2 regions of the Paenibacillus sp. GCM10027628 genome follow, and region 2 is predicted to be linked to the other one. Evidence: predicted binding sites of a transcription regulator. Region 2 holds the regulator's gene; the other holds the start of a gene.

Region 1 (15,657 bases), on a different contig from region 2:
CAAAACCGCGGTGCTCCGTTTTTGTTGTTTCAGAATTCGTTAGAATTTTAACTAGTCCGCGGCGAAAATGAGTGTTTGTTGCAGAATTCGTTAGAAAAAAATATTTAAAAATAATTCCACGCATGCATAATTATACAAAGCATTATTTAATCCAAATCATTCCTTCAATATTGTTATTAATTGGCTGTAATTACGACTGTCTTGTTTGAGGCATTCCATTTGACCTTAGCGCCTAATGCTTCACTGACAAGTCTAATAGGGACAAATGTACTTCCGTTGATTATTTGAACTTCTGTATCTAATTCCTTTACCTCTCCATTAATTTCAACTTCATTAGAACCTACCCGAAGTTTTAATGACAAATCTGATTTAGCTGCAATAATCGAACGAGTATCATTCTCCCATGTTATTTTTGCATGTAATGCCTCGAATATTTTCCTCATAGGAACATATATTGAACCTTTAATATTTTGAGGATCTTCTTCAGCCGGATATTTTTGAATTTTACCATCTATCTCTACAAATATGTGATCACCATAAGAAGTAACCACCCCCTTCTCTTGTCTAACTTTTAACCAATTCAAAGAATCTTCACTGATAGGATTATTAGCTAAATATATTTCCCAAAGTTGATTTTGACTTTCTAAAGTTGAAATTCCGATAAATCATTATTATTAAGAGATATCCTTCTCAGATCCGTTTGTGAGGACAAAACTGATATATTGGAGATACCATTTCCATCCAAATAAAGTGATTGCAATTTATTCACTTTTTCTAATGGCATTAAATCAGTAATACGATTATTTCGTAGTTCTAATGAAGATAATTTAGTTTGACTTTCAATCCCATTGAGATTGCTAATCAGATTATCATTTAACGAGAGTAATGAAAGTTGAGCAAGCCTTCCAAGAAAATCAAGTGAATTAATCCCATTATGATCTAAATAAAGTGAGTTTAACTTAGGCATTTTAGCTAATGGATCCAAATTTATAATAGGGTTATGACTAAGTTTTAGAAACCGTAATTGTTTCAAATAGCTCAGTGGTGTGATATCTGTAATATTGTTATTCTCTAGGTAAAGTGAATCTAATACATCTGAACTAGTTAGTGGTGAAAGGTCCGAGATCTCATTATTTGATATAATCAGATTTCGGAGTTTCTTAAGCTTTAGAAGTACATGAATATCAGAGATTTGGTTATTATCAAGATCGAGCCTATAAAGATTAGTCAGATTCTCAAGAAAACTAATATCTTTTAAATGGAGTGATCCTACATTAAGATTCGCAAGATTTGTGAGTTGTTTTAATACACTTAAATCTGCAATCGGATTATTTGATAATTCTAAGCCACCTAGATTAATGAGCCCATTTAATGAGTTAATATCTTTTATCAAATTATCTTGAACACCCAAGTAGCCCAAATTGAGCAGACTACTTAATGAACTTATATCTTCTATCTGATTCTCCTTAAGGTCAATAAATTTTAATGAATGAAGTTCCGACAATGGGGAAATATCGCTAATTTGATTATGATAGGCAGTAAAATGTTCTAATTGTTTGAAATCTTTTAGCGGTGTAATATCAGAAATCAGATTATCACTTAAATTTAATTCTTTTAGTTGCGAAACTCCTTTAAGGAAACTAATATCAGTAATATTGCTCGCAGCTAAATCCAAATGTTCTAGTTGTTTCATTTCCCCCAATAATTCCATATTACTCAATTTATTGTATCTAAGAGTTAATACTCTAAGATTCTTCAAGCCCACGATTGGACTAATATCTTTAATTTCATTTACAGCCAAGAATAAATTCCTTAAATTTGTCGCATGCTCCAAGCCATTTAAATTAGTAATCCCTTGCCAAGCAGTTGGTCCTAAAGTAACCAATTTATCCATGTCAGCTTGTGTTATAGGAGAATTGTCTTTGTTCAATTGTTTACGTATAACTTTTTCAAGCGCATGATCCTCAATAGTTACAACATTACTTACATCTGCAACAGCAGTAAAAGGAAAAATAAGAGCAGCGAAAATGAAACTAAGTATTACAATACTCAAAAAAGAAAACCTTCTCACAAAAAAACCTCCTAATTAATTGGAAAGCGGAGCCTGCAAACCCACGTGACTCCGTTTTTGTTGTTGCAGAATTCGTTAGAAAAAAATATATTAGACTTTTAACTGAATATGCATATAAGTACTCTGGTTTCGGACGACTATTACAACTACTTGCCTTTTTCATTTTTTACTATTCTCGAACATAGAAAAAGCATATCGAACAATCTCTTCACGGGTAATTTCTGGAATGTTGTAATTTCCATGCAAGTAAGCGCTTGGGCTGACTTTAACGTCTTTGCCATCTTGCTGCAATCTCTTTACCAACGAAGACAAAGTGTTTAGAGGATTAACCGTCGCTCGAAGAAGCGAAGATTTTATTTCTGACAGTATTTTTGTAGAATCTACTTCTGGAAATTGTAAGGCGCTAGCCGTTATTTGAGCATGCATTTCAAACTGATCGTTATGTTCATGTAACTCCCAACCAGGCCATTTTTCTTTAAGTCTTTGCATGATATTTGAAAATACATCTGCATGCCATAAGACAATTCGCTTATTGATTGCATCAATATGGAAACCAGATGATGGGAAATCAGTTGTCCATTCATCAATTTTAAATTGTTTGTAACCAAAAGATTTATTACAGTTTCTTATAAGCTCAGCTCCATGAAGCAAACAACCTTCAATTCCTCCGTAAAGGGGAAAAATTAGTATATCTTCATCTTCAAATCTGATACTAGCAATCGTATCAACCCATTCCTTTTCTTCTGGGGGTTCTAGGTCTGCGTTAATCAAATCATCATCTTTACCAGCAAGCACTTTTTCTTTAGGAACTCCCACATATTCCGCAAGATCAACGATGCCTTCATGTGCCCATTGGATTTCCCAATCTCCCCAAACCTTTTGTATTAATTCTAAGAAGAGCCTTCTAAATGGGATATTGGATTGCACATCTTCGCCGCCGTAAAATAAGAGTAATTTTTTAGCTTCGTCAATGACAGCTCCGCCCTCGGCCCATATATCATCTAACCAATCTGTTTGTTCAACTTTTGTTTGAGCCTGGATAAATGCAATTGCATGTTCTGGACCCCAAAATAAATCACTAGGTAGCGTATTTGCACACCAATGATTGTAATAAAGATCGTAGCCATCTTGCTTTACAATGACTAAATTAGCTCTTTGTCCCATAGGCAATCCCACCTTTTGTATGCTATTTTAAAATTTTAACGTAACATGAACTTAATATTTTTGACTACTTTTTCACCCAAATCTTGTTGAAATCGATCTAACAACTTATTTACTTCCTCAACATTGAAAGAACTTGGTTTGGCTTGAACACTACGATTAAAAGACGAGATCCACTTTCTTAGTTGAGCTTTAATTTCGACTCGAATGTTATCCTCATTCATCATCTGAAGAGCGTTTAATAAACAACGCAACTGATCCCATTTATTTAAAGCCGCGAACAATCGTACGACATATTTGGTGACATGTATTTCAGGTGATTTAAGAATCACATTAAACAAACGGTTGGAATCGATAAGGTGTGCTTTCTTACGCAATCCTCGATATCCTTCAAATGATAAACCGTTGTTATCACTTTGCAGAGCGATATAAAAAAGTTCAAGAAACTGCTCGCAGTTTAATAAAGATAATCCCCTAAGAGCTGCTCGTTTTATTTTCATATCTACATGAATCGCATACTCTGCCAGAATTTCCACATGCTCAGGACCCCCTACTTCACCCAGAGCAATTAATGCTGTAGCTAGACTCTTCGTATTATCGCCCCATAAATAATCCAAGTAGTGATTCGCAAAATCAATCTCTGTTACTGAATTAAGATAGAATCTGGACACTTCCCTAACAGAAATATGGGGATCAACAAGGGACTTCTTTAGTTCAGGAATGGCGTCTATCTGATTTTTTTCTGCTAAAGTGGTTAGTGTGATTCTCCTGATTGGCGCATATCGATCATTGATTAAGCAGTTGAAATAACTTGGAAATAATAACTTACTGTCACAAATGACTCTGCAAGCCATTACTCTAATGATCGGTTCCGATTGTTTCAGAGCTTTATTAAGAATGAGCTGCAGCTGCGAGTTCTGATATCCCAAGGCTATTTGATAACACATTCGTTTTGTTATAAAAGTACTTGATTCTAGTCCATCCATTACAGCTTGGAAAGATTCTTCTAGGTTAAGTAGTCCAAACACCGATTCAACGATGTGATGATGACTAACCCGGTTACGAGTTCTAAGCCGAAGCACAAGCGGGAGGTTATTTATAAACACGGAAGCATACTCAGAATTAATACGCACATTAACAGCCATTCGCGCTTGTGTTCTTATTGTCTCAACCCAATCATTTAATCTGATTAATAGATAAGGGAGCTCTTGACCATCTTTTATTTGCGAAAGCTCTTCAACCGCTTTTTCCCGGATATACCCATTAGGATGGAAACTACATAGATAAACGAGCACTCGGTCCTTCATCACTTTCTTGAAATCACTAATCTTCATTTTATTCCATGCTTCTAGTCTAGAATTCGGAAAATAAGGCGAGAAATCTCTTATATATTCATCCAATCTAACCAAATCCTCTAGCTGACAAGTCCTTAATAAAGACTCCACAGCATTCACAGCTGTGCTTCTCAAATCAGTATTACGCTCTAACAATAAGGGGATTAGATGTGGGACTGCAGCAATTTCTACCGATTGTCCGATCAATCTAATCTGCCTTAACTTTTCTTCTTTGTTATTAGTAATCGACTCCCATAATGAATGGGATTTATAAATATTATCAATACTGTCTTGAGTTGTCTGAGATAATCCCATCAAACTTTTTACCTCCCTCAAAATGACTAATACAACTCGCAAATGGAAATAACTGATAAGAAAAGGAGGGAAATATATAGAATGATAATCATTTTTTTCGCTGTTGTTACAATTATCCTCTTAGGTGTTGGGATGTTCAAGTACAATTTGAAAGAACAGGAACTTGAATCTCTTCGTTCACTATCCACTAAATTATTGGATACGAATCATCAAATGTATAAAACTTTGGCTATGGGATTGTATTATCGTTTTAAGAAAGAAGAGGTGCCGGGCAATCAAAGTCTCTCGAGTAACTTTATAAAAAATAATCCTTATGAATTTGAATATTTTGTAGCCGATATTCTAGAGGGTTTACATGGTGGGAAAACTTTTGTTACTCAAGGTTCTGGTGATTATGGGGTAGATATCGAACATCAGCGGAATAATGGTTTATTTCTTGTTCAAGTTAAATGCTTTAAAGATGATGTTCCATTTGACCCTATTGCCATTATTCATTCTCAAATGGTAAAACAGAATGCCAAAGGTGGCATAGTTATCACCACGAGCAGCTTTACTTCAAACGCACAAAAGTATGCTAAGGAAGTAGGAGTAGAATTAGTTGACGGTATTCAACTTGTCCATTATTGGTCGCTTTACTTACAAAAGCAAGGAAGAACGCTAGATGATTCAACTACTAATAGCGGTATGAAACCAGCACTTGTGTAGTAAAAAACAGAAAAAATTACAAAAAAAAAGATAAGAAAAAGAAAAAAAGAAAGAGAAGCAAAATATAATTTTCCCAAAAAATAGAGGCTGCCGATGGACAAGTTACAACTCACAAAAAAAAGAGCCAGGGGCACCGCCCCTGGCTCACTCTTACGAACACCTGCTATAACCGCAGTTGGCACAATTTTTGCAGCCCTCGCTGTTGATCAGCGAGGCGGATCCGCATGACGGGCACAGGTCCTTTGACGTAGGCGCAGACGCGCTCGTACTATGACTGTGGCCGCCGCCGGCATGGCTGCTAGGCGCAGCCGATGGTGCTGGTGCATCCAGCACCTCGCTCGTCGCGGTCACGTAGTTCCGCGCGTCATCTTGCTCGTTCATCACTTCGTCGTGCTGCTCGAGCGCTTTGGCCACTGCGTCTGCGATCGACTCAACGCGATTGTTGCCGAAGCCAATGGCGCCGGAACCGCCAATGCCTTTGAGATGCTTCACGAGCAGTTTCACTTTATCTCCGTGATCACCATAACGCAGGAACAAGGAGCAGACGCGGCCTAGCGCTTCGGACATCGCGAAGACATCGGAACCTGCTTTACCCACATTCAAGAAGATCTCGCTTGGAGAGCCATTCATGTCGTTAATGGTAATGTACGCCATTCCAAAAGGCGTATTCACTTTATACGTAGCGCCGCGGAGAATTTGCGGACGGCGTTTGTACTGCTTGTCGAGTACCTGCTCCGTTTTTGCATCCACATTAACAGCCAGCTTGCCCGATAATGCAGAGATACTGTCCTCTTCCTCGTTCGCAACCTGAGCCGAAGTAGCGGCGACCGTTGCCGGTGCACTCTCTTCTTTCTTCGCTTCTTTCTTATCATCGCCTGCGCTTGTGCTCAATACCTGCACATCACGACTGCCGTCACGATAAATGGTTACGCCTTTACAACCAAGGTCAAATGCCAACTCATATAGTCGTTTTGTTTCTTCAACGGTAAAATCGGAAGGACAGTTAGCTGTCTTGGAAATCGAGCTGTCCACCCACGTTTGGATCGCAGCTTGCGCACGGATATGATCTTCCGCAGTCAAAGACATGGCCGTTACGAAGTAATCCGGCAGGTCTTGATCCGGGTGCTGATCTTTCCACTCTTGTGCGATCGGTACGTATTGCTTATCGAAACCGAGCCGGCTTTGACGATAATATTCGAATGCAAAATAAGGCTCAATACCGGTGGAAGTTCCTACCATTGTACCCGTGCTCCCCGTTGGCGCTTGGGTAATGACTGTTACATTACGCATACCGTTCTTCTGAATCGCTGCGCCAACCTCCGGATATACTTTCGTCATATTTTTCATAAAACCGCTTTGCAAAAATTTATCTGCAATAAATTCTTTGAACGAGCCCTTCTCGGCTGCAATTTCAGCGGACGCCAGATAAGCTTCTTTGGCCATAAAACCGTAGATTTTATCCAGGAACTCCAGCGATTCCGGGCTTCCGTAACGAATTTTCAGCTTGATCATTAACTCCGCCAACCCCATGGAACCAAGTCCTACTCGGCGCTCAGCTTGCTGATTGAGACGGTTTTCTTCAAAATGGTACGGTGTCTTATCAATAACGTTATCGAGAAAACGTGTGGAATAACGAACGACTTTGGCCAAATCCGCCCAATCTACATCGTGCTTCTCCGCATCATAGAACTTAGAAAGGTTAATGGCCGACAAGTTACATACGCCCCAAGCAGGGAGCCCTTGTTCGCCGCATGGATTGGTACAAATAATTGGATTAAAGTACCAGCTGTTAGACATTTGATTGTAGTATTCCATGAAAACAACACCAGGCTCTGCGGATTTCCATGCAGATTCAATAATCGTATGCCAAACATCGCGCGCGCGGACGGTTCGGTATGGCTTAACGGTTTTGCCAAGCTTTTTCCAGGCGTCAAGGTTTCCATCCCATTTGTCGTTATAGTCTGGATCTGTCGTATCCGGGAATACAAGCTCCCAATCCAGATCTTCTTTAACGGCCTTCATGAAGCCGTTGCTGACGCATACAGACAGGTTCGCATTCGTAATTTGCCCCATAGTAGATTTCACCGTAATGAAATCCAAGAGATCCGGATGCCAGTCATTGATCATCAGCATAAGCGCGCCTCGACGGCTGCCGCCTTGTTCAATCAAACCTGTCGTATAGCTGAACAACCCGCCCCATGATACGGCACCGCTTGAAGATCCGTTAACACCCTTCACAACGGAACGGCGAGGACGAAGCGAAGACAAGTTAATGCCAACGCCACCGCCACGAGACATAATCTCTGTCATTTCGCTTAGTGTGCTCATAATGCCGCCACGACTATCATGCGGAGAAGGAATGACGTAACAGTTAAACAAGGTTAACTCGTCGCTCGCATCAGCTCCTGCAGCGATACGTCCGCCTGGAACGAGCTTCCAATCATCGAGAATATACCGAAACTTTTCGGTCCATTCTTTTCTTTTCTCTGGTGTGGCTTCAACGGAAGCCATAGCTCCGGCGAGGCGGTCCCACATTTCTTCAGGTGTTTTCTCTATGTTCAACGTAAGTTTTTCAACTGAGGATTCAACAGTTTCACCACTGCGTGTTCGAACCTTAACGATGTCGCCTTGACGGCTAATAATTTCGCCTACTTCTTTAGCTGGGAACTTGGGATCATCCTTCGTCAGGACAAGAACGGTATCGCCAACTTTCGCATGGCTCGTATCCGCATTTTTCAGTGCATACCGATCCAAAAAAATCTTTTCGCTGAGTCCTTCTAATCGCTTCTTTTCCTGCATCATTTCCAACAACAACACCCTCCCAATAGGCTTCAAATTCAGCTGCATCTATACAAGTGTCTGTACATGAAGATTATGTAAAATCACAATATATGGTGTGCGAGTTTCATTATACATCACCATATGTTGTGCATCGAATGGATGACAGACCAATTTGACCGAATAAGACAAGCTTATTTCTAGATATCTATGATTTTCTTCGAATTGCTCTCTTTCTCAAGAGGATCATTATGATTTATTTCGACAACGATCGACAATATTTGGAGTATATTTCGAGTCACAAGACATCTGGATTCGCACGTTTTGACGATCCTCAATTCCTCTGATACCCTATATATAGTATAACACAAAACAGATATTTTTAGAACGTTTGTTCGTTATTTTTGATGATTTGTTTTCGGAGGTGTTCGTTATGTATTTTTATAAAGATGAATTTATTGACAAAAAGGACCTGTATCTCTCGCCGGACGATCGAGGCTATTATTTCGGAGACGGCATCTATGAAGTGTTTCGCGTATACAATGGCCGAATTTATGAACAAGAAGCCCATATGCAACGCCTGCAAAAAAGCGCAAGCGAAGTTCGCATCGACTTGCCTTTTACCACTCAGGAAATAGGAAATATTTTAACAAAGCTGGTTCAGGATAACGGAACAGTTGAAGGTACGATTTACATGCAAATCACGAGAGGCGAGGCGCCGCGCGCCCATCCATTTCCTGCCGGGGCAAAGCCTGTCATGCTGGCTTACTGCACGGAAGTGAAAAGGCCGCTCGCTACGATCCAAGGCGGCATCCAAGCGATCACATTCGAGGATATTCGCTGGCTCAGATGCGATCTCAAGACGCTTAACCTGCTGCCTAATGTGATGGCCAAGCAGGCTGCTCTCGATCATGGCGTGCAAGAGGTCGTTTTGCACCGAGGCGGGACGGTAACCGAATGCAGTGCCTCCAATTTCATGATGATCAAAGATCATGTGTTATACACGCATCCGGCCAACAACTTGATCCTGCATGGGATCACACGCGCGGTCGTCCTCCGTTTAGCTAGATCCTTACAAATCGAAGTAAAAGAAGAGCCTTTCACTCTCCAACAGTTGCAACAAGCAGATGAAGCCTTCATAACAGGCACGACAGTCGAAGTCACACCGGTCATTGGAGTTGATGGAACCCCTGTCGGATCAGGCGAACCGGGTCCAATTACACGCAAGCTGCAAATTGAATTTGAACATACTTTCGCAGTATGAGATAAGGACCTGGCCGACGGCCAGGTCCTTGTCTATAGCCGTACGTTTGGGAACGAACTTGTCTTTGCCAATCCCCCATCTTCTCGTCTGGAAAGATGAATAATATCGTTAGAGATACGATTCCAACATCTCCCCATGTCTATTACGATATTAAACATCTTTCCAGCTACGTTCAGCGTACAAAGCTGCTTATTTTCTAGTCTGTAAGCATTCAAAACATCGTTAGAGACACGACTTCATTTCCTTTCCCCCACTGTAACGATGAAAAACACCTCTGCAGCAGTGCACTTGCTGTTTGTTGTTGTACCCTTTGTAGCTTTCATGGTGACTAGAACCTAGGGGATTTTTAGCAATGCTGCTTCATGTACAACATCTCAGCAATCCTGTCTATTTGTCTCTTTACTCTTAACCTAACATATACGTAATGACGGAGCTACTTCCATGACCTCAAAATATTACACGTGATAAAAAAAAGTTGGTCAGAATCGCTTCTGATCAACCTTTTTTTATCGTTCTCACCCGTATGAGCTACCCTACCTGCGTAAATTCCACACATCCGTACCATACTTCTCCTGAACGAGCCGTTCCGTAAGTTCAACTTCATAAGGCGAAAGCTCCGCCTCCACGAACTCCACGCCAAGCCCGTTAGCGATTTCGCGCCTAAACGCTTCCTCCACCTGCTTTAAAGAAACCTCTTCCTTCCCCTGAGCACGCAGCAATTCGTTAATGGCTACCGCTTTTTTCAGGAAGCTCGACTTCATCCGTTCCGCCACCTTCTCATTGGAGAATCGAAGCATACGAAACAACTGATCCGTGTCCATATCGAGCAAAATCGAACCGTGCTGCAGTACGACGTCTTTCTGGCGCACCTGCGCGCTGCCGGCCACTTTGCGCCCTTCGACTACAAGCTCGTACCACGAAGGAGAATCGAAACAAGCGGCCGAGCCTGCGGAGGCGTACTTTTCTTTCTCCTCATCGCTCGCGAGCTGCACCATCTCAGCGCCAAGCCCAAGCGCGCGAAAACCTTGCAGCAGCCCTTCGCTCAGCACACGATAGGCTTCCGTTACATTACGAGGAATGCCCGGGTAATTTTCGGCTACGATAATGCTATACGTCAGCTCTTTGTCGTGCAGCACAGCTCTGCCTCCCGTCGGACGTCTAACGAATCCGATACCCTCACTAGCCACCGCTTCCTGGTCTACTTCCTGCGCCTTTTGAAAATAACCTATCGACAACGTCGCCGGATTCCATCCATAGAAGCGCACGGTTGGCGGAACCAAACCTTCACTATGCGCTGTAAGTATCGCTTCATCGATTGCCATATTTTCAGCAGGAGAACGGTCTCCTGTATGTATAAATCTCCATGTCTCCATCGTCCGCAGCACCCTTTCCTCATCCTAACTAAAGCCAAGCTATATCATAACATAAAATAGCGGTTACTGACGAAGTCGGCACGCGCCGTAAATCAAATGACAGCATGGGAAGCGCCGATGCATGGAAAAGTTATGAAAGCCTCCATAATGGATATACTAACACGTATTCAGACGCTCAGCTCATGCTTACCAGGTCAGTTTTGCTCCGCAAAACTCAGTTAATGCTTACGAAGTCAGTTTTGCTCCGCAAAACTCAGTTAATGCTTACGATGCCAGCTTTCCTTACGGAAAGCTCTAAGGAGGCTCATCATGCGACACCATGAACAGCAAGAAAACATTCGCCCCATTCATCATCACCTTCATATGCATTTTGACCGGGAATGGTTTACCGAGCTGGATCATCGCGTGCGCGGAGGCGGTCCTTGGGATGACTGGACGCTATACCAGCTTGCTTACGAATCCGAAGAGTCAGGGCTTATCGCGAGCTTTGACGAAATGCAGTGTCTCGTCCATCTCGGGCAGCTTGAGCCGATGCCTCACCAGCTTGAAACGGCCAAACGCGTGCTGAATGAGCTGCGCGGTCGCGCCATTTTAGCCGATGAGGTTGGACTCGGGAAAACCATCGAAGCCGGGCTCATTTTAAAAGAATACATGGTCCGCGGCCTCGTCCGCAAAACGCTCATTCTTGTTCCCGCTTCCCTCGTGCTCCAATGGGTAAGAGAGCTTAACACGAAGTTCGGCATTCCCGCAGTCGCTCAGAAAAAAGCATATATGTGGGAGCAAAGCGACGTCATCGTTGCGTCGATGGACACAGCAAAGCGGGACCCGCATCGTGATATCGTGATGGGTTTGGAATACGATATGTTGATCGTCGATGAGGCGCATAAGCTGAAGAACAAGAAAACGACCAACTACACGTTCGTCAACGAGTTGCGCAAAAAATATTGCCTGCTGCTCACGGCAACGCCGATCCAGAACGATTTGAAAGAGCTTTATAATCTCATCACCTTGCTGAAACCGGGTCAATTAGGCATCCAAAGCAGCTTCAAAACGAACTATGTAGTCGGTAAACGGACGCCTAAAAACGAAGTCATGCTCCAGCAGGAGCTCTCCAAAGTGATGATACGCAATCGGCGCGGAGACGGCGGCGTTCATTACACCAAACGTATCGTCAAAAATATCCCGCTTACGCTCTCCCCGGATGAGCAAGCCCTATACGACGGCGTGACGAATTTCGTACGCACACGTTACCAGGAAACGCCTGGCGATCTGACGAGCATGCTGTCTTTGATCACGCTTCAGCGCGAAGTATGCAGTTCAAGGGATGCAGTATTCATTACACTTGTGAATTTGTTCAAAAAGACCGCAGAGGACTCCCCCATGCGCGCCAAGATTTGGGAGCTTGTTGAACTCATCCGCGGTATTAAAGCAAATACCAAAGCGGAGAAAACGATGCAGCTTGTGCAGGAAATTAATGAAAAAGTCATTATTTTCACTGAATATCGCGCTTCTCAGGAGTATTTGCTGAATTACTTGAAGGAACGCAAAATCAGCGCAGTACCTTATCGCGGCGGCATGAATCGGGGAAAAAAAGACTGGATGATGGATTTATTCCGTAATCGCGCACAGGTGCTCGTTGCTACAGAAGCCGGAGGCGAAGGCATTAACCTGCAATTTTGCCACAATATGATCAATTTCGATTTGCCGTGGAATCCGATGCGCGTGGAACAACGAATTGGGCGGGTTCATAGACTCGGGCAAACGCATGATGTGAATATTTATAACCTGTCCACGACCAATACGATTGAGGAACATATTTTGTCGCTGCTGCACGAAAAAATCAATATGTTCGAAATGGTCATTGGAGAGCTAGATACGATTCTGGAGCGGATCGAGAAAAAAGGCTCACTCGAGTCTTCCTTATTCCGCATGGTGATGGAATCCGGCTCGCATGAGGACATTCGCAGGAAGCTTGACGAAATTGGCCATGTCTTCTCGGAAATTCAAGCGGAAGTTGCCCATGAACCACCTCAAGGCGCAGCCTTCCGATCCATGCTCGATGCCGTAGGCGGCGGGCAAAGTGTCGAGGTAAGGCCATGAATAAACGAAACATCCATACCTTTGTCATGCGCTTCCTTGAGGCTTTTAACTGTACAATTCTTGAGAAAACACCCGCATATGTGACCGCCAGACTCTCCCCCGAAGCGGATAAGGAGATGACCGGCAGGCCCTACTATTGGAGCTTCGTTGAACGTACGGGCGCGGCTCCGGAGACGATGACCTACAAGTTTATTTTCGATCCTGAGCAAATGAAAGCGGAAGCAAAGCCAAAGGCTTCGGCAACAGCCGTCAAACCTTCAACGCCAACTGGCAGTTCAGGAATAGGCACAAATGCTGTAGCTGTAATGGGCCAACCGCCTCAACCACAACTTCAACCTCAAGCCCAGGACAGCAGCTCGGATAGTATTCTTGGGCGTTATTTCGGTTTTGTTCCGACAACGGTCACGGCTCGTGTCCCGCAAGATGAAGTCACGTTCGGCAGTCGCCGGCTGGAACAAATCTTTGGCATCGTCCGCACACGGGGCAGGTTCGTTCATTTGTTCGAAGAACCGTTCCCAATGTGCGTATCCATGCACCATACGCTCGTATATGACACCTGGTTCTGTGTCAACTACAAGGTTGAGCTAGCCTGCGACCGCAAGCGCAGCGAGATTCACTCGCTTGCCATTCAACTGAATAATGGCGAGATTCGAGAGCATTTTCATAAACATCTGTTGACCAAAAGTTTATCTCCCAAGCTGCCGGCAAACAGCCATATCCTGCCGGACATGATCTCGCTGCCCAAAGCCGTCAACGCCCTTGAAATGACATTAGAGCGCAAAATCAGCGCTTATAACCACAGCTGGGCGGATGAAGCCAATGAGCAGCACCGAAGTGAAATTAATCGTGTCGAAGCCTATTATAACGGGCTTCTGCTTAGTGTCGAACCTGACAAAAGGGATGAAGTCGAAGCCCAGTGCCGCAATAGGCTGCAGGAGATAGACTGGCAGTATAAGCCACGAATCGTGGTTTCTGTCATCAATTGCGGACTGTTCCACCTGAACTCGGGCAGACCGACCAGAAACTGACGCGAGTCGCTAAAACTTCGCAAATATGCCGTTACAGGTTCTAACATTCTTTTTAATGCATAAGAATTACAATTGGAACATACAAATGAGAGGTTATACGATAGGTAGGTGAATGAAGATGTTGAAAAAATGGACGACTTGGTCCGCAGCGTGCCTGATCAGTATCAGCGCAATTCTGAGTATCCCGAATCATACATCTGCCGTTGATGACGCAGATCGGACAAGCCTCATGCAGGTGCCATCCGTCGCCAATGCCGCTGTCGCTGCCGTTACCAAGCCTTCGGTAAATTCGCGAAGCGAGTTGCCCCTGGCAGATACAATCAATAAGTGGAAGCTTACTTTATCCCGTGAACAAGGCTTTGGAAATTGGCAGCAGGCTTCTTGGAGCAGTTATCCGCTAGGACCGGGAACGCACGGCTGGGTCATTATTCTGGGCGAGGCGGGACATGAGGTCGGTTATATGATTGTACATGCTGCGGAAGACGGCTCATTCCGATTGACTGAATACGGAACCGGCGATAGTCCTTTATTCAGCTTCACAACGCTGTATCGCGCCTTGGTACAGCAGGAACTTATCCCTGCTACTATTTCTTTAACCGATTTTATTAAAGATGATGCAATCACCAAAGAACGTTTATATATGGATTCGCTAACGGCCATCTGGAAAATTTCGATGGGAGGCCAGACCTACTATCTGGATGCAAAATCAGGCGAACTGCTGCCGCTCGATCACGATCCGGCGCCCAAGCTCGCTGACACACAGGCAAGCGGAACTAAATTACAAGGCAGCGTGAACGGCCTTACATTGCCTGCTTTTGATCCTTACGAACGTCTTCCTTGGGTTCAGGGCAAGCCGCTGCACATATCAAGTCTGAACGAACTTCAAGTGGCCTTGAAGCAAAAAAGCAAACTGACTTATGTGGCCAGACTGTATGACAACCAAGTTACACTGCCGCTTGCTGTTATCGGGTATAAGCAATGGGATCACGGTGAACCTTATCTTGCTGTCGATCATGTTGGACCGCGTTACATCCTTCTCAAGGAAGCGCTTGAGCAAGGTCAAGTCTATCCATGAATAAAAGCCTTAGACCACGATTAAACCAGGTCTAAGGCTTTGCTTTTACTTCCACTCAAAACCGATGGCCCGCAAAAATGCATTCGCCAAAACGGTATGACCCACGTTGTTAGGATGTACGCGATCCCACGCGATGTACGCCGGATAATACGTTTTGAGCACAGGCTCAAAAGCAGATTGCGTATCCACGAACAACGATCCTGTTTCCTCAGCGACGCGTTGCACGACCTGACCGTATTGATCCATTTTATGACGCATGGCATCTTGTGGATTCGGCTCAATGTAGAAAGGCGTCATCAACACAATGCCTTTGACATTGGGCTTTGTTTTTTTGACAAGCTCTCGAAGTGTACGCTCATACGTTTCGATATCGACGTGTATCTCCGGGTTATTGGGGTGGTCAAAATGTCTCCAGACGTCATTGATCCCAATCATGACAGACAACCAGTCGGG
Region 2 (15,657 bases):
ATTTTACATAAAGTTAATAAAGCTTGTTATTTGATTTGATAAGATAGAGGTACTAGAAGCATATAGTACAATTTGAGTGGGTAAAAAGTCTCAAGCAGGCTTTTTAATCTGCCTTTAAAGGGATGATAGCCAAGCCATGGATGTTCAGTCAGATTCAATATCTCAGTTTCAGGAAATCATTGAGCAGCAGTCGATTTATTCGGTCTATCAACCTATTGTTTCTTTACAAGATGGGAATGTCTTTGGATATGAAGCGTTAACGAGGGGGCCGAAGGGGAGTATCTTTCATTCACCGCTTGAAATGTTCCAGTTTGCTGAACAGCAAGGGGAATTATACATATTGGAGAAGCTTGCCCGTGAGAAAGCGATTCAAGGTTCGATTCTTGAACATCCGCAGCAGCTTCTCTTTATCAATATTTCGTCTCAAGTGTTATATGATCCGCAGTTTGTTCCCGGTAAAACGCTGGAAATTCTGCATAAGCATGGACTTCGTCCCAGCAATGTCGTATTCGAAATTACGGAGCGAAGCTCGATCGAAGATTTTTCCCTGGCCAAAAAAATACTGGAGCATTACCGGAAGCAAGGCTACCGGATTGCGATTGACGATGCGGGAGCCGGCTACTCGTCCCTTCAAGCGATTGCCGAGCTCCAGCCGGATTTTATCAAAATCGACCGTTCGCTAATTGAAAGCATCCATACGAATAAAGTCAAGGAATACATTCTGGAAACTTTCGTAACCTTTGCGCAGAAAATGAACATCTCACTGATTGCAGAAGGAATCGAGCATACGGACGAGTTGATTAAACTGTCACGCCTTGGCGTTCATTATGCGCAAGGTTATTTGCTTGGGAGACCTGCCGAGCGCCCGGTCCAGGTAGAGGAAAGCCACCGCTCACTTATATGGCAGCACCGTAAAGTTGAAGGGAGCGGAATGACCTGGATGATCGGGGATTTGGCAACCCCTGTGAAGGTATTTGACCGGAAAGCGGTCATTTCCGAGGTGGCCGATTATTTGAAAAAAAATCAGGAATCCGTCGGTGTCGTGATCGTAAGCGGGGATAGTCCGGTCGGGCTTATGATGCGGGACCGCTTTTTCCAACAGTTGACTGGACAGTATGCGTTCTCCTTATTCTGGAATCGGACGATCGATAGCATTATGGATGATACGCCTCTTATTGTAGATGAGCTTATGGCGGTTGAGCAGGTATCTCAAATGGCCACTTCCCGTTCGATTCACCGTTTGTATGATCTGGTCATTATTACAAGCAAGGGGAAATTGGTAGGCTCTGCTTCCATTAGAACGATACTCGAAAGCATTACGAATGTGCGGATGGAGTCGGCTCGGGTCGCTAATCCGCTTACCGGGCTGCCCGGAAACCTGCAAATCAATAGGGAACTAAACAAGCGGTTATTAGAAAATAAACCATTTCATGTGGTTTATGCGGATCTGGACTATTTTAAATGGTTCAATGACCGATTTGGTTTTCAAAGAGGGGATCAGTTGATTCAGTATACGGCGGATATCATGCAGCAGGCAATTGCCGTTTGCGGGACACCGCATGATTTTGTCGGACACGTAGGCGGCGACGATTTTATCGCGATCTCAGCCACTTCCTCCCCGGAACTGCTGTGTCAGGAAATGATTCGCCGTTTTGATCAGGGCGTGCAGATGTTCTATGAGGGGGAAGTGTGGGACTTTGTCAGAGACCGGACCGGTAATCCGGTACAAAGTGAAGGCGTTACGCTGTCGCTCTCGCTTGTCGTATGCAGCTGCGAAACGCCCATTTCGCTTGAACAAATTTCGCAGACTGCGGCGCTGTTGAAAAAGAAAGCGAAGGCTCATCAAGGAAGCATTTATTATTTTCAAAATATTGGATAAGTTTCTCAAATTAAAATGTGTAAGGAAGCTGCTTAAAAGAACGAACGATGACAACTTTTTGTTTGCCGATTCGCCGTTCCGATATTTTCTTTATGTTCCCCGGATGTATCCATATGGCATCCATGCCGCATGAGGTTGCTCCTACAATGTCGTTGCGCCACGAATTACCGACCATGACGCTGTGGTTGGCTGTGGTGCCCATCGCCTTCATAGCCGCTTCAAAGATCGCCGGATGCGGCTTACGCGGCCCATCCTTCTCCGAACTGAACAAACGATCCTGGTCGATCCAGGACGTGAGCCTCAATTTCTGCAGATTGCTCTGCAGCCGCTTCCTGTTGCCGTTACTGATAATCGCAAGTTTGTAGGTTTTCGAAAGGGTCTCCAGCGTATCTTCAACGCCTGGGAAAAGAGCGACGAAGTTGTCTTCCTGCTCCTCGACTTGATCGAAAAATGAACGGGTAAACGCCGGATTAACGGTAACCGGAAATGGCTGCAGCGCTTTGCGCAAGCAAACATGGCGCAGTTCGTCTGGAGAGATCGGACTGCGAATGGGAGCTTTCCGGTGACGGCTCCATTCCAGCTTGTAGCTTTGCAGCGCATCTTGCGACGACCAGTTCTGATCGTCCGGCTCCCACCGCGCTGTATAATCGTTCATCACTTCCAGAAATGCCGAATCAAAGCACTGTCTGCGATCCAGGATCGTATTATTCATATCGAAAAAGATGACTTTTTTGCGTGTCGGGGAAAAAAAAGGGCTCATTTGGAGAACCTCCTTCTGAAGACCGCTTAGCCGATTATTTGCTTCCTTACATGTTTATGTGCGCATACGTTTTTTTATTTTTATTTCGTATGCTATGATGAAGAGAGTATGCGAAAAATCGGGGTGCGCACTTATGGATAAGCTCATTATTATTGATGGTAATTCTATCGCCAACAGAGCCTTTTATGCTTTACCGCTGCTCAGCAATTCCAGTGGATTGCATACGAATGCGGTTTACGGATTTACGACCATGCTGCTCAAATTAATTGAAGAAGAGAAACCGACACACTTTTTGGTCGCATTTGACGCCGGCAAAATTACATTCAGGCATAAAGAATACACCGAATACAAAGGCGGGAGAGCGAAGACGCCGCCAGAACTTTCGGAACAATTCCCGCTCATTAAGGAACTGCTGAAAGCGTTCCAAATTCCGCAGTTTGAACTGACTGGATATGAAGCGGATGATATTATCGGGACACTCACCAAAATCGCTGACGAGAAAGGCGAGAAAGTTCTGCTTGTCTCCGGAGACAAAGATATGCTGCAGCTGGCTTCCGACCATGTAACCGTAGCTATTACGCGTAAGGGTATTACGGAAGTAGAGCGGTACAATCCTGAGGAAATTAAGGAAAAATACGGACTTACCCCGAACCAGATCATCGATCTGAAAGGTTTGATGGGCGATACGTCGGACAACATCCCGGGTATCCCGGGTGTAGGCGAAAAAACAGCGCTCAAAATGCTTCATGAATTCGGCACTGTGGAGGAAGTACTCGCAAATTCGGCCAGTTTGAAAGGCAAAATGAAGGAAAAAGTCGAGGAACATGCCCAAGATGCGATCATGAGCAAGGAGCTGGCGACCATTTTCCGTGAAGTACCTATGGAAACCGAATGGTCTTCATTCCGCTACGATGGCTATGACGGACAAGCCTTAGCCGGTATGTTCCGTAAGCTTGAGTTCAAATCTCTGCTTGAAAAGATGGATTTCTCCGGAGGCGCTGCGGCCGAAGAGGAAACAGAGAGCCTTGAAGTTGAGATTGTTACGGCTTCCAGTGTAGAAAGGTCGCTCTCCGCGATGGGGGATTCTGCGCCGATACACGTAGAAATCATCGGAGAGAATCCGCATCATTCGGTTATAGCCGGCATTGCCGTATATTTGGATGCGGAGAGCAAGAGCCTCTACATGCCGTTTGAGCTGCTGATGAGCGAAGCGGGTGCGCCAGTCCGTGACTGGCTAAGCGACGCTTCGAAGAAGAAGCAGCTGTTCGACCAGCACCGTGCGGAGCTGGCGCTGGCCTGGCATGGCGTCCACCTCCGCGGTGTGGACTTCGACGTACTGCTGGCTGCTTATCTGCTCGATCCGACGGAATCGAATCTCACGCTCAGCGGCCTTTCGAGCAAATACGGCCTTCCGGGCATCAAGGCCGATGAAGAGGTTTTCGGCAAGGGCGCGAAGTTTCGCTTGCCGGAACTGCCTGCGCTTAGCGAGCACCTGGGCCGCAAAGCGCATTCGATCGCGCGCATCGTCCCGGTGCTGCGCGATGAGCTCGAGAAGGGCGAGATGCATCGCCTCTTCTACGAGCTGGAGCTGCCGCTCGCCGGCGTGCTCGCCGAGATGGAGCTGCGCGGCATCAAGGTGGACGCCGCCGACCTCAAGGCGTTCGGAGACGAGCTTGCGAAGCAGCTCGAAAGCATCATGACGCGCATCTACGACCTCGCGGGTCTGGAATTCAACATCAATTCGCCGAAGCAGCTCGGCGAGATTCTGTTCGAGAAACTGGGTCTTCCCGCATGGAAGAAGACCAAGACCGGCTACTCGACGGACGCCGAGGTGCTGGAGAAGCTGGCGCCCTATCACGAAGTCGTAGGGCAGATCCTGAACTACCGGCAATTGGCGAAGCTTCAGTCGACGTACGTGGAAGGGCTGCTTAAAGAGGTGCGGCCGGAGACGGGTAAGGTGCATACCTATTACCGTCAAACGATCGCCGCCACAGGCCGCCTCAGCAGCCAATACCCGAACCTCCAGAATATTCCGATCCGTCTGGAGGAGGGCCGCAAGATCCGCAAAGTGTTCGTTCCATCCGAGCCGGGATGGTACATTCTTGCCGCGGATTACTCGCAGATCGAGCTTCGCGTGCTGGCGCACATCTCGCAGGATGAGAAGCTGAAGGAGGCTTTCCTTCAGAATATGGACATTCATACCAAGACGGCAATGGACGTCTTTGGCGTGGCCGAGAGCGACGTCGACTCGAACATGCGTCGACAAGCGAAGGCCGTCAATTTCGGTATCGTTTACGGCATTAGCGACTACGGCTTGTCACAGAACTTGGACATTACCCGCAAGGAAGCCGCTGCCTTTATCGAGCAGTATTTTGCCGTCTTCCAAGGGGTTCGCAAATATATGGATGATATCGTCCAAGATGCTCGAAGAGACGGGTATGTCACGACGCTCCTGCAGCGACGCCGTTACCTGCCTGAAATTACGGCTTCAAACTTTAATCTGCGCTCGTTCGCAGAGCGGACAGCAATGAATACGCCGATTCAAGGCACGGCTGCGGACATTATCAAGCTCGCCATGGTGCAAATGGCTGAACGCCTGAAGCAAGGGCAGCTAAAAAGCCGCATGCTGCTGCAAGTACATGACGAACTTGTCTTCGAAGTGCCTGAAGAGGAGCTCGAAACGATGAAGCGTATCGTCCCTGAAGTCATGGCCGCAGCGCTCAAGCTGGACGTTCCGCTTCGTGCCGATGTGGACTACGGCCTTACCTGGTACGACGCTAAATAATAAGGATGTTTTATAAGACCACTTTGTCCACATCAGACGATAGTCTGATTGGCGAATAAACCTACCTCTAAACGCGGTCGTTCGTCTCTGATTGACCTCGATATAGGTTTATCTCATAACGATGTTTTCACAGGATGCTTATTCGGCATCGAATCTTGAACGAAATCCAGGAACTGCGGTACTCACGTAGTACCCCACTACGCTCCGTTCCTCGTTCTCTGGATTTCGTCCAACCTTCTCGGTTCTGAAAGCGGACTTTTAAAACTTTCATTGAAATTAAATATCCACAAATAAAACACAAGAGGTGATGTCCGGTGCCCGAACTACCTGAAGTCGAAACCGTCAAGCGCACCCTGAATATGCTCGTCACCGGCAAAACCATTGAGTATGTGCAGGTTAAACTGCCCCGCATCATTCAGAAGCCGGATGATATTCATCTCTTCGAGGTGCTGCTGCAAGGGCAGACCATTCGAACGATCGAGCGCAGGGGCAAATTCCTGCGTTTTGTGCTCGATGACTATGTGATGGTCTCGCATTTGCGCATGGAAGGCCGGTACGGATTGTACCAAGGCGATGATCCGGTGGAACGCCATACGCATGTCCTCTTCCGGTTCACCGATGGCACCGAACTCCGGTACAAGGATGTCCGGCAGTTCGGAACGATGCATTTGTTTCCCAAAGGCGATGAACTGACGCAGCCTCCCTTGCACAAGCTGGGTTTGGAGCCACTGGATGAAGCATTCACGTTCGAGGCGTTCAAAGAGCGGATTGCGAAACGTTCGACGAAGATAAAGCCGCTCCTGCTCAATCAAGAATATATCGTCGGCATCGGGAATATTTATGTAGACGAGTCCCTCTTTTTGTCTGGCATTCATCCCGAACGCGAAGCCTCATCGCTTACGCGCAAAGAACTTGAAGCTCTGCATGAAGCCATTGTTCGCACACTCCGGGGAGCGGTCGAAGTCGGCGGCTCCTCGATTAAATCATTTGTCAACGGTCAAGGTGAAATCGGCCTCTTTCAACATCAATTTAACATCTATGGACGTCAATCCGAGTCCTGCAAAAAATGTGGAAGCCAGATCTACAAGACGGTTGTAGGCGGAAGAGGGACACATATTTGCCCTGTATGCCAACCGCTCAAACGCAAGCGAGTACTGAAGAAATCCAAGAAGTAGGCACGCGAAGCCCGCCCTCCTCATAGGATATGGAGTACTAAGCCCAGGTTGTGTGTAGAACCTGGTGCATAACTCTTAGGAGGGGTTTTATGCTTCCTGCCGTTTCTTTGCTTATTCTCGCGTTTGCTGTCTCTTTGGACGGATTCGGTGTCGGTGTCATGTATGGCCTGCGCAAAATCCGAATTCCGTTCCTCTCCATCGGCATTATTTCGCTTTGGTCGGGAATTATTATATTTGCCTCCATGCAAATCGGAGTCTTGATGTCTTCATTCATGAGTCCGATGGTTGCCAAACGCATAGGCGCTTTGATTCTTATTGGGATCGGCATTTGGGCATTGGTGCAGATGAGGCAGCAAAAGGCTCATGAAGCCCAGGACATGGACGATTCCAAACAGACGGGCGAACTCCAGGTACATTCGCTGGATACGCTCCAGAGGACGAAAGAGATTTTGAATATCGAATTAAAACGATTCGGTCTTGTCATCCAAATTTTGCGGACGCCCTCCATTGCGGACGTGGACCGCTCGGGCAACATTTCGGCCTCTGAAGCTACGCTACTTGGCTTGGCGCTTTCATTAGATGCATTTGGTGCCGGCATAGGAGCTGCTCTGATTGGATTCGTTCCTTTATTGACGGCATCGGTTATTGCTTTATCCAGCGGTACGTTCATCGCCATCGGACTCCGCATCGGTTTCCGCTATGCGGAGATGAATTGGATGAAGAAGCTGTCGGTTCTTCCGGGATGTGTCTTGATTTTGATGGGTATTATGAAAATGTTCTAACGTAAGCTGACGATGATCGTTTTCCTGGCGGAAAACACGAAGGAGCTCCCCTTATGAATATCGGGTTAACTGGAGGTATCGCTTGCGGCAAAAGTACGGTAAGTGCTATGCTGGTCAGCCGCGGCGCCATATTAGTTGATGCGGACCAATTAGCCCGCGATGTTGTTGAGCCCGGCAGCCCTGTTCTGGAAAGGGTTGCTGGGCATTTTGGACAAGCGGTTCTACATCCGGATGGATCTTTGAACCGCAAAAAACTTGGCGAGATCGTCTTTGCAGATGCGTCAGCGCGCAAACAATTGGAAAATTTGCTTCATCCGCCGATCCGTGCGTTGATGCGAGCACAGATGGAAACGGCGGAGCGTGAACACCCGGAGAAATTGGTTGTTGTCGATGTGCCGCTGCTGTACGAATCCGGCCTCGTTGCGATGTTTCAAGAAGTAATGGTTGTATATGTACCTAGAGACGTGCAGCTCGCAAGACTTATTCAGCGTGACGGTCTAACAGAGGTGTCTGCACAGGAAAGGCTAGCCGCCCAAATGTCGATCGAAGAAAAGCGCGAGCTGGCCGATATTGTGATTGATAATAGTGGAACTAGGGAAGAGACAAGCCTATTGATCGACCAGTTTTGGATAAGGAAGGGGCTTTCATGACATTTTTTCGCAAGAAGCGGGTTTTCGCTCTTCTGCTGATCTGTTTTGTCCTGATCCTGTTCATGAATAGTACATTTATCGGAAGAAAACTGTATCCCATTTACTTCGAGAAGGAAATCCGCCAAAGCGCGGCGAAACATCATATAGACCCATTTTTGATTGCAGCCATTATTAGGGTTGAAACGAATTATAAGGTTCATTTGGAATCGCATAAAGGGGCTATCGGCCTCATGCAGCTTATGCCGGAAACGGCTGCGTGGATCGTGGAATCCGGCAATTTAGGGCCTCAATCACAGGAAGATTTGCGTAATGCGGAAGTCAACATCAACCTTGGTGCCTGGTATTTGAATTGGCTAACCAAACATTATAGCGGGAATTTGATTTATGCGATCGCCGCTTATAATGCCGGCCAGGGTAATGTGAATAAATGGAAGCAAAATGAAATTTGGGACGGTACAGAAGCCAATATCAGCCAAATTCCGTTTGGCGAGACGCGGCATTATGTACAGCGAGTGTTATATTATTATGAAAAGTATACGAAGCTGTATGGGGAGCAGTGGAATGATCAAGCTCGAGCCCAAAACAAAGAAGCATTGGACTAGCTCCTTAACGGAGCGTAAAGTCCAATACTTCTTGTTTGCAGAAATCAGAGGTTAGGATTCAAGATTACTTGAATTGACCAGCCAGGGATTGCTCTGCAATTTGCACCAGGCGACGAGTAATGTTACCACCGATTGCACCAGCATCACGAGTAGCCATATTACCCATGTATCCATCCTGAGGGATAGCGATACCCAGTTCTTGTGCTACCTCGTATTTCAACTGGTCCAACGCTGCATTAGCTTGAGGAACAACTAAAACATTGTTGCTGCGGGATTGTCCTGCGCCCATGTCTGTTCACCTCCTTGTCGTTGGTAACTGTATTATGTGCGTTTCTGTATGGATCATAACAAGTAACATCTGGTAATACGCCAGGAAAGAAAGGAGAGAAGAGAGCGAATGAGATGTCCGTTCTGTGACTATAACGGTACGAAAGTGCTCGATTCCCGATCTGCAAACGAAAACAAGTCGATTCGCCGCCGCCGAGAGTGCGAGAAATGCGCGCGCCGGTTCACGACATTCGAGATGGTGGAAGAAACACCGCTCATCGTGATTAAGAAGGACGGCAGTCGGGAAGAATTTAGTCGAGAGAAAGTACTGCGAGGTTTGATTCGTGCTTGCGAAAAACGACCCGTATCGATGGAGCGGCTGGAGGTCATTGTCTCAGAAGTGGAAATGCAGCTTCGCAACACCGCTCATGCGGAAGTAGACAGCTTGGCCATCGGCGAGCTCGTCATGGAGCAATTGTACCCGGTTGATGAAGTGGCTTACATTCGCTTTGCTTCGGTTTACCGGCAATTCAAGGATATTAACATGTTCTTGAAAGAATTAACGCAAATCTTAGGTAAAGATGATTCAGGTCCGATCCGAGACAAATAAATCGTCGCAATAAAAGCCGTCTTGCTCGTCATGGCAACGAGAAAGACGGCTTTTTAGTTTTGTTCTACATATACAAGGCACAAGGCCATGCACGGTGCGAAAACCCGTCAATCCTCCATCAACTCATCTGTAAAGATGAAAAATATCGTTAGCGACAACATCCCCACATGTGTGTTACGATGATAACCATCTTTCCATAGCATGCTCAAGAGCCTCTATGAAAAATCCTTGCATTTTTCAATTTATGGTGCTAATATCTATTTTAACGTTACTTGTATAAAGTAAGTGTTTACAACACAATTTCATAATTGAATCTTCGGGGCAGGGTGTAATTCCCTACCGGCGGTGAAGATACTTACGTGTATCTCAAGCCCGCGACTCCCGGCTCACAAGGCTGGGACTGACTTGGTGAAACTCCAAGGCCGACGGTTATAGTCCGGATGGGAGAAGGTGAAGAGCAGCTTGTTAAAAATAACATTTTTAACAGGTCTGTTTGTCAATGCCCCCGTTGAATGTCTAGCGGGGGCATTGTTTCTTTCAGAAGGTTCAATTCAAAACTTGTTTTGCAAAAGCAAAACACATTGGAGGTTTTTGAATTGGATAATGCAGTAAATTTTAAAAGCAAGAGTTTGGCAATGAAATCATCGCGAATCGCGGGAATGAACGGAATCTGGTATATTGCGCTTGGAGCTACGTTATGGGGACTGGATCCGTTATTCCGAATCCTGTTGCTTAAAAGCTTCACATCCGCTCAGATCGTCTTCATTGAGCATCTGTTACTAGCTTGTTATGCTCTGCCTGTATTGATTAAACACCGCCGAACCTTAACCGGCAAGCTAACGTTAGCCGTCATCGGGGCTCTGCTCTTCATCTCGTGGGGCGGCTCTGCCATTGCAACCATCTTATTTACTTCCGCTTTTGCCCATGGCAGTGCGAATGCAATCCTATTGCTTCAAAAGCTGCAGCCCTTATTCGCAATTATTTTAGCTAGATTGATGCTTAAAGAGGCTTTGCCTTCCAAGTTTTTTCTCTATATCCTTGCAGCTCTGTTAGGTACGTATTTGTTGACATTCGGTTTTGCATCACCTGCCCTTGGTTTCAAGAATTTGGGGACACTGAGCTGTTTGTTCTCGATTCTCGCAGCAAGCTTGTGGGGAGGATCTACGGTCATGGGGAAATTTCTGCTCCAGAAGAAATTGGATTTCCCAGTCGTCACTTCGCTGCGATTTTTGCTGGCGATCCCCCTATTGACCATTGTTCTTTTGGCCAGTGGTGACGCTTGGCAACTGAAAGGCACATCCGGCGGGCTTGCGTTGTTGGCCGTGAATCTGCTGTTTCAGGCGTTTTTTCCAGGGTTGCTGAGCATGCTGCTCTATTATAAAGGTTTATCATCGACGAAAGCTTTTTTTGCTACGTTGGCTGAACTTGCTTTCCCTGCAGTCGGTGTGCTGATTAATTGGATTGTATTCCACCAGCCTTTGACACTTGGACAACTGCTCGGATTTCTCCTTATCTGGTTCACCTTATGGTTGATGAGCCGCGGCAAGGGAGACGATTCGGCAACCGCTAGTCTGAAAAGTTCATAATTGTCTGCAAAAAATCCCTGTTTTGCTGCAGTAATGCAACAACAAGACAGGGATTTTTTCATTTATTTACAAAACGGATAAAATTCATTCGTTTATTAGCGAATCCTCCGTGGTATGCCTCTCCATCTGGAAAGCTTCATGTTGATTATCTTTTTCGATGAGTACTTTGTAGCCATGATCAATAAAAACGTCTGCAAATCTATATAATTCCTTCGAATCTTTGAAAGATAGCTCAATCGTTCTTTCGTCACTGTCAATGACGTAAATTCGGAACACCTGGCAACACCTCACAATGGGGGATTCAAGCCATACATTATATGCAGTTCCGGTAAGTTTATGAGCAAATCCCTGGCCAAGCTATGAAAAAAAGAAAAACTCCCTTTAACGGGAGTTAGTCATTTTCATGGCGATCTACGCCATTTAAGACACCTTGTATTTCGTTGTTAACATCAACTGAAAGTCTGGTTTTGAAATAATCTACTACAGCCTCAACGGCCTTCTCAGCTTGAAATTCTGATATACCCGCTTCACTTGCCACATGATCTCTAACGATGTGTTTCATTGTACAGCTCCTCCAGATTTTGAAATTATAACGACCTATAGTATTTGCCAATCGAGGAGGATTATTCAGCACAATTGAACAATTTGAGTCCTGTTTATGAGCGGGGGTTAGGTAGAGCAGTGCAGCATAGGTGGTTGTTATCCTTGATATTCACCATGTCAGAGACCTGTTTGTAACTGTCCACCTTACCTTCCTTGATACGTAGTTGGATAGTGATGCGGGTGCGGATATGGAACCGGATAAATGGCTATCGGATGATGGTGATGCGGATGATGCATATGCATATGATAATGGGGATGATACGGGTGCATATGGTGATAATGCGGGTGCATGTGGTGAGGATGAGGATGGTGTGGATGATAATAATGTGTTTGTGGGGAATAACTCATTGAATAATCGCCTCCAACGAAATGATACAACAACCTATGCATCTAAAAAGGAGATGGATGCTTGCCTTTACTGAATTGGGCTTAGTGTCCAACAAGCCGTTTCGATCGTCGCACCAGAGGAATAAATGAAAAAAAGAAGAGGTTTTCCCTCTTCTTACAAGATACATTTCGGAGAAGGAAACGAGATTACATTCCTAATCCTCGGATGTTCGATCCAAGTAAAGGCGAGTTACTGTAGTAGAGTCACCTTTCTCAATTTCCTCTTCGGTCGCTTTCTCTTCAAGTGGATCATGCATATTCATACCTGGTGCGATTGTTGGCTCATGCTTTTCGGGTTGTTCCAGCTCGGTCACTCCTTTACAAGAATTACAAGCTTATGTTGGAACATTTTTAGTTGATTTATTCAAAAGTATAAGGAGGATGCTCGTCAATCACTGTAGACGGAGATAGCGCGGTTTCTTCGTTTTGTTATAAGCTTAACTGTCGTGTGGATCATTATGGCCGTCATGAATGGAAGCGCCCAACAAGAAAAGGATCACAATAAGTACCCATATCACTTGGACCATAATAACCCCACCTTTTATATGATAAATCAAGCTTAACAGGATTCTTTGTTGGTTTCTGTCTGAAAATACACAAAAATGCAACAATTAGACGAATAATGTTTACTCAATAGGGTACGCAAAATGTTTGCAAAATTTGGGGCTAATGGATTTATTACGGTTTAAAAGTGCTATAATAAAAGGATTCGAGAGTCCAATCATTCCACGAGAGGGAAGGAGAAACATTCATGAATACAAAGCAATTGGATCGAATCCATACGGGAAAGGGCTTTATAGCAGCGTTAGACCAAAGTGGCGGAAGTACGCCTAAAGCTCTGCTGCAATACGGCATTAAAGAAAACAGATATTCCAATGAAGAAGAGATGTATGAATTGGTTCACGAGATGAGAACGCGTATTATAAAAAGTTCCGCCTTTGATTCTCGGTACATTTTGGGGGCGATCTTATTTGAGAACACAATGGATCGATTCATTGACGGGCAATTTACCGCCGATTATCTCTGGGAGAAGAAAGGCATCGTGCCTTTTCTGAAAGTCGATCAAGGACTCGCCGATCTTGAAGGCGGGGTTCAGCTAATGAAGCCGATCCCCGGCTTAAACGACCTTCTGAAGCGGGCGGCTGAGCGAAACATCTTCGGGACGAAAATGCGCTCGCTGATTAAGGAAGCCAATCCTGCCGGAATTAAAAAAGTCGTTGAGCAACAGTTTGCGATCGGTAACCAAATCGTAGAGATGGGACTGGTTCCGATTATTGAACCGGAAGTTGACATCTACAGCGCGGATAAGGCAACATCGGAAAAACTGCTAAAGGACGAAATTTTCGCTCAATTATCCAACCTGAGCAAAGACGTAAAGATCATGCTTAAACTTTCCATACCGACGGAAGAAAATTTCTACAGTGAATTAATGGAGGATCCGCATGTTGTACGGATTGTGGCTTTGTCAGGCGGTTACACGCAAGCGGAAGCCAACGAAAAGCTGGCGCATAATCACGGACTGATCGCCAGTTTCTCACGTGCCTTATCAGAGGGACTAACCGATGGACAAACCGACGATGAATTCAACGCGATGCTGGCCAAATCCATTCAGAACATTTATGAAGCTTCCATTATATAAAAGGTTCCTGCCGGGGTTCTCTCCCTGTGGCTCCTTAACAAAAAAATCCGCAAACCATGATGGTTGCGGATTCTTTCTTACGACCTACTTATTCGTAGTATCCTTCCGTTGATTTGCGGAATTGTTTGAATTGATTCGCATCATGCCCGAACCACACTTGGGAATTCGTTCGGGCAGCGAGCGTGCGGATTTTCTCAATCGCGTTCCGGTAGCCGATTGAATCGTATATAATGCCCGGCGGCTTGACGGGTGGACCATAACTCTCAGCCGTATAGATGGTATCGGAAGCAAGGATGATCCCGCCTGCTTCCGGCATTTCAATGTGCAAGCCTAACATGCCCCAAGCATGGCCGCTGCCAAAGTTAATAATCTTGATGCCTTCAGCCAGTTGTCTTCATTGCGTTTGACGGTCTGCCACTGCAAGTGGTTTTTGATCCAAGCATCAATGTCCGCCCAAACGTAGGCTCCTTCTTTATCGTTGCGTGCATAGCTTTGCAGCGTGCCGTTCAGCTCATCTTCATGGACGATAATCGTAGCATTCGTGAACATCTCCAGGCACCCGGCATGGTCCAGATGCAAATGAGAGGCAACGACGTACTTGATTTCCTCAGGTCTAACATGGAGCTGATCCAACCGGTTATGCAGGTAACATTCCTCGCTCGCCACCCAAGGGAACGCCTGCTGGGTGGATTCGGCCCATCGCCCTTCGACGCCCATCGAGTTCGGGTTGCAAGCCGTATCGAACAAAATTTTTCCTTCCGCATGATCGATCAATACCGTATAAATCGGAAATTCCACGAACTGTGTCGGTGCATTAGGATTACTGACCGTAGCGGGATTATGCATGGCGATCATCCAGTTTTTATCCATACTCATACGACCGTTATCCATTACATAGAGCTTAGGGCGGGCTTTAATAATATTCGGCATGTTCATTTCCTCCCATGAAATTATAGTTTTTGTCTGATTGCTGTTCATGTTCAACTTTGCCGGCTTATGAGGCGTTGTTGGCGTGCATAGCCTTCACTCCGTTTCTTGTGAGTGCACGGGCGAAACAAAAAATAAGAATCCACTCTTGGCATTGTGAAGGATCATAATCGCAAAGTGAATATCCATTGTTGCTCCACCGGTGGTATAGACATACAATAATAAATAAACTAAACTTATGTAAGTAGGCACTTTAAGGTGTCCTGGGAACTTCGAAGTGCAAAGGAGGGAGATCATTTGACATCTTCAGCCAAAACAAAACAACCCGACATCTCGTTGGCGGTGTGCGGCTATAGCAAAGTTCTTGAAATTATTTCCAATAAATGGACGGCACTCGTCATTTATGCATTGGAAAACGGAAGCATTCGATACGGAGAAATGGAAAGAAGAATCGAGGGCATTTCCAAAAAAATGCTCACTCAAACGGTGCGAAAGCTGGAATGGAATGGACTGGTTAAGCGCCATATTACACCAACCGTGCCCCCAGCCGTCGAATATTCACTCACCCCTTTGGGGGAAAGTTTACTTCAGCCGATGAGAGAGCTAAGACAGTGGGGAAGGGAAAATTACTTGCATGTCGAGGCGGCAAGAGCAAATTCTGATCTAACTTACAGTAAGGAGACTCAGTCCTCAGCAAATTGAAAATTACGATCAACGTGACGACTATTGCGCGGAACGAGCCCTCTTCGTTGAACCAAAGCAAAATAATTGCCCTGCCCTTTTGAATAAGAGCAAGGCGATTATTTTTTATCGAGAAAAACGATGCTGGCTTCGGACATATTGTGTGCACCGCATCTCAGTGTTAGGATCAAACGAAAAAATATGACGGAAGAAACACCACACCTGCTTAAAGTAATACCTAATTCGAAAAACCTTGATACAACAGTCTGTCCCCGAAAGTCATCGTAGATGACTGAGGACAGTCTTTTGATCTTTCGCTGGCGC

The links. The regulator NrdR, encoded in region 2, represses ribonucleotide reductase genes. The targets are predictions, from matches to a motif close to AACACNATATATNGTGTT.
Region 1: ACFQZT_RS17640 (adenosylcobalamin-dependent ribonucleoside-diphosphate reductase) is a predicted target of NrdR. The motif match lies at 8,468-8,485, and genes of this name have one in related genera.

Annotation. Positions count from the first base shown of each region.
Region 1 is NZ_JBHTHA010000023.1:105,413-121,069, reverse strand. Features, by position in the region: gene ACFQZT_RS17665 (copper amine oxidase N-terminal domain-containing protein) at 177-584, opposite strand; gene ACFQZT_RS17660 (leucine-rich repeat domain-containing protein) at 644-2,071, opposite strand; gene ACFQZT_RS17655 (hypothetical protein) at 2,231-3,235, opposite strand; gene ACFQZT_RS17650 (HEAT repeat domain-containing protein) at 3,271-4,884, opposite strand; gene ACFQZT_RS17645 (restriction endonuclease) at 4,963-5,586, shown strand; gene ACFQZT_RS17640 (adenosylcobalamin-dependent ribonucleoside-diphosphate reductase) at 5,737-8,388, opposite strand; gene dat (D-amino-acid transaminase) at 8,798-9,628, shown strand; gene ACFQZT_RS17630 (lipoate--protein ligase family protein) at 10,162-11,001, opposite strand; gene ACFQZT_RS17625 (DEAD/DEAH box helicase) at 11,311-13,101, shown strand; gene ACFQZT_RS17620 (YqhG family protein) at 13,098-14,129, shown strand; gene ACFQZT_RS17615 (hypothetical protein) at 14,248-15,204, shown strand; gene ACFQZT_RS17610 (SGNH/GDSL hydrolase family protein) at 15,250-15,657, opposite strand, start outside.
Region 2 is NZ_JBHTHA010000052.1:96,529-112,185, reverse strand. Features, by position in the region: gene ACFQZT_RS31880 (GGDEF domain-containing protein) at 137-1,879, shown strand; gene ACFQZT_RS31875 (HAD family hydrolase) at 1,890-2,639, opposite strand; gene polA (DNA polymerase I) at 2,773-5,424, shown strand; gene mutM (DNA-formamidopyrimidine glycosylase) at 5,739-6,599, shown strand; gene ytaF (sporulation membrane protein YtaF) at 6,689-7,381, shown strand; gene coaE (dephospho-CoA kinase) at 7,435-8,031, shown strand; gene ACFQZT_RS31850 (lytic transglycosylase domain-containing protein) at 8,028-8,633, shown strand; gene ACFQZT_RS31845 (alpha/beta-type small acid-soluble spore protein) at 8,698-8,922, opposite strand; gene nrdR (transcriptional regulator NrdR) at 9,031-9,510, shown strand; FMN riboswitch at 9,819-9,966, shown strand; gene ACFQZT_RS31835 (DMT family transporter) at 10,146-11,096, shown strand; gene ACFQZT_RS31830 (hypothetical protein) at 11,488-11,658, opposite strand; gene ACFQZT_RS31825 (hypothetical protein) at 11,888-12,121, shown strand; gene ACFQZT_RS31820 (fructose bisphosphate aldolase) at 12,838-13,725, shown strand; partial or broken gene ahlS (AhlS family quorum-quenching N-acyl homoserine lactonase) at 13,814-14,655, opposite strand; gene ACFQZT_RS31810 (winged helix-turn-helix transcriptional regulator) at 14,950-15,354, shown strand.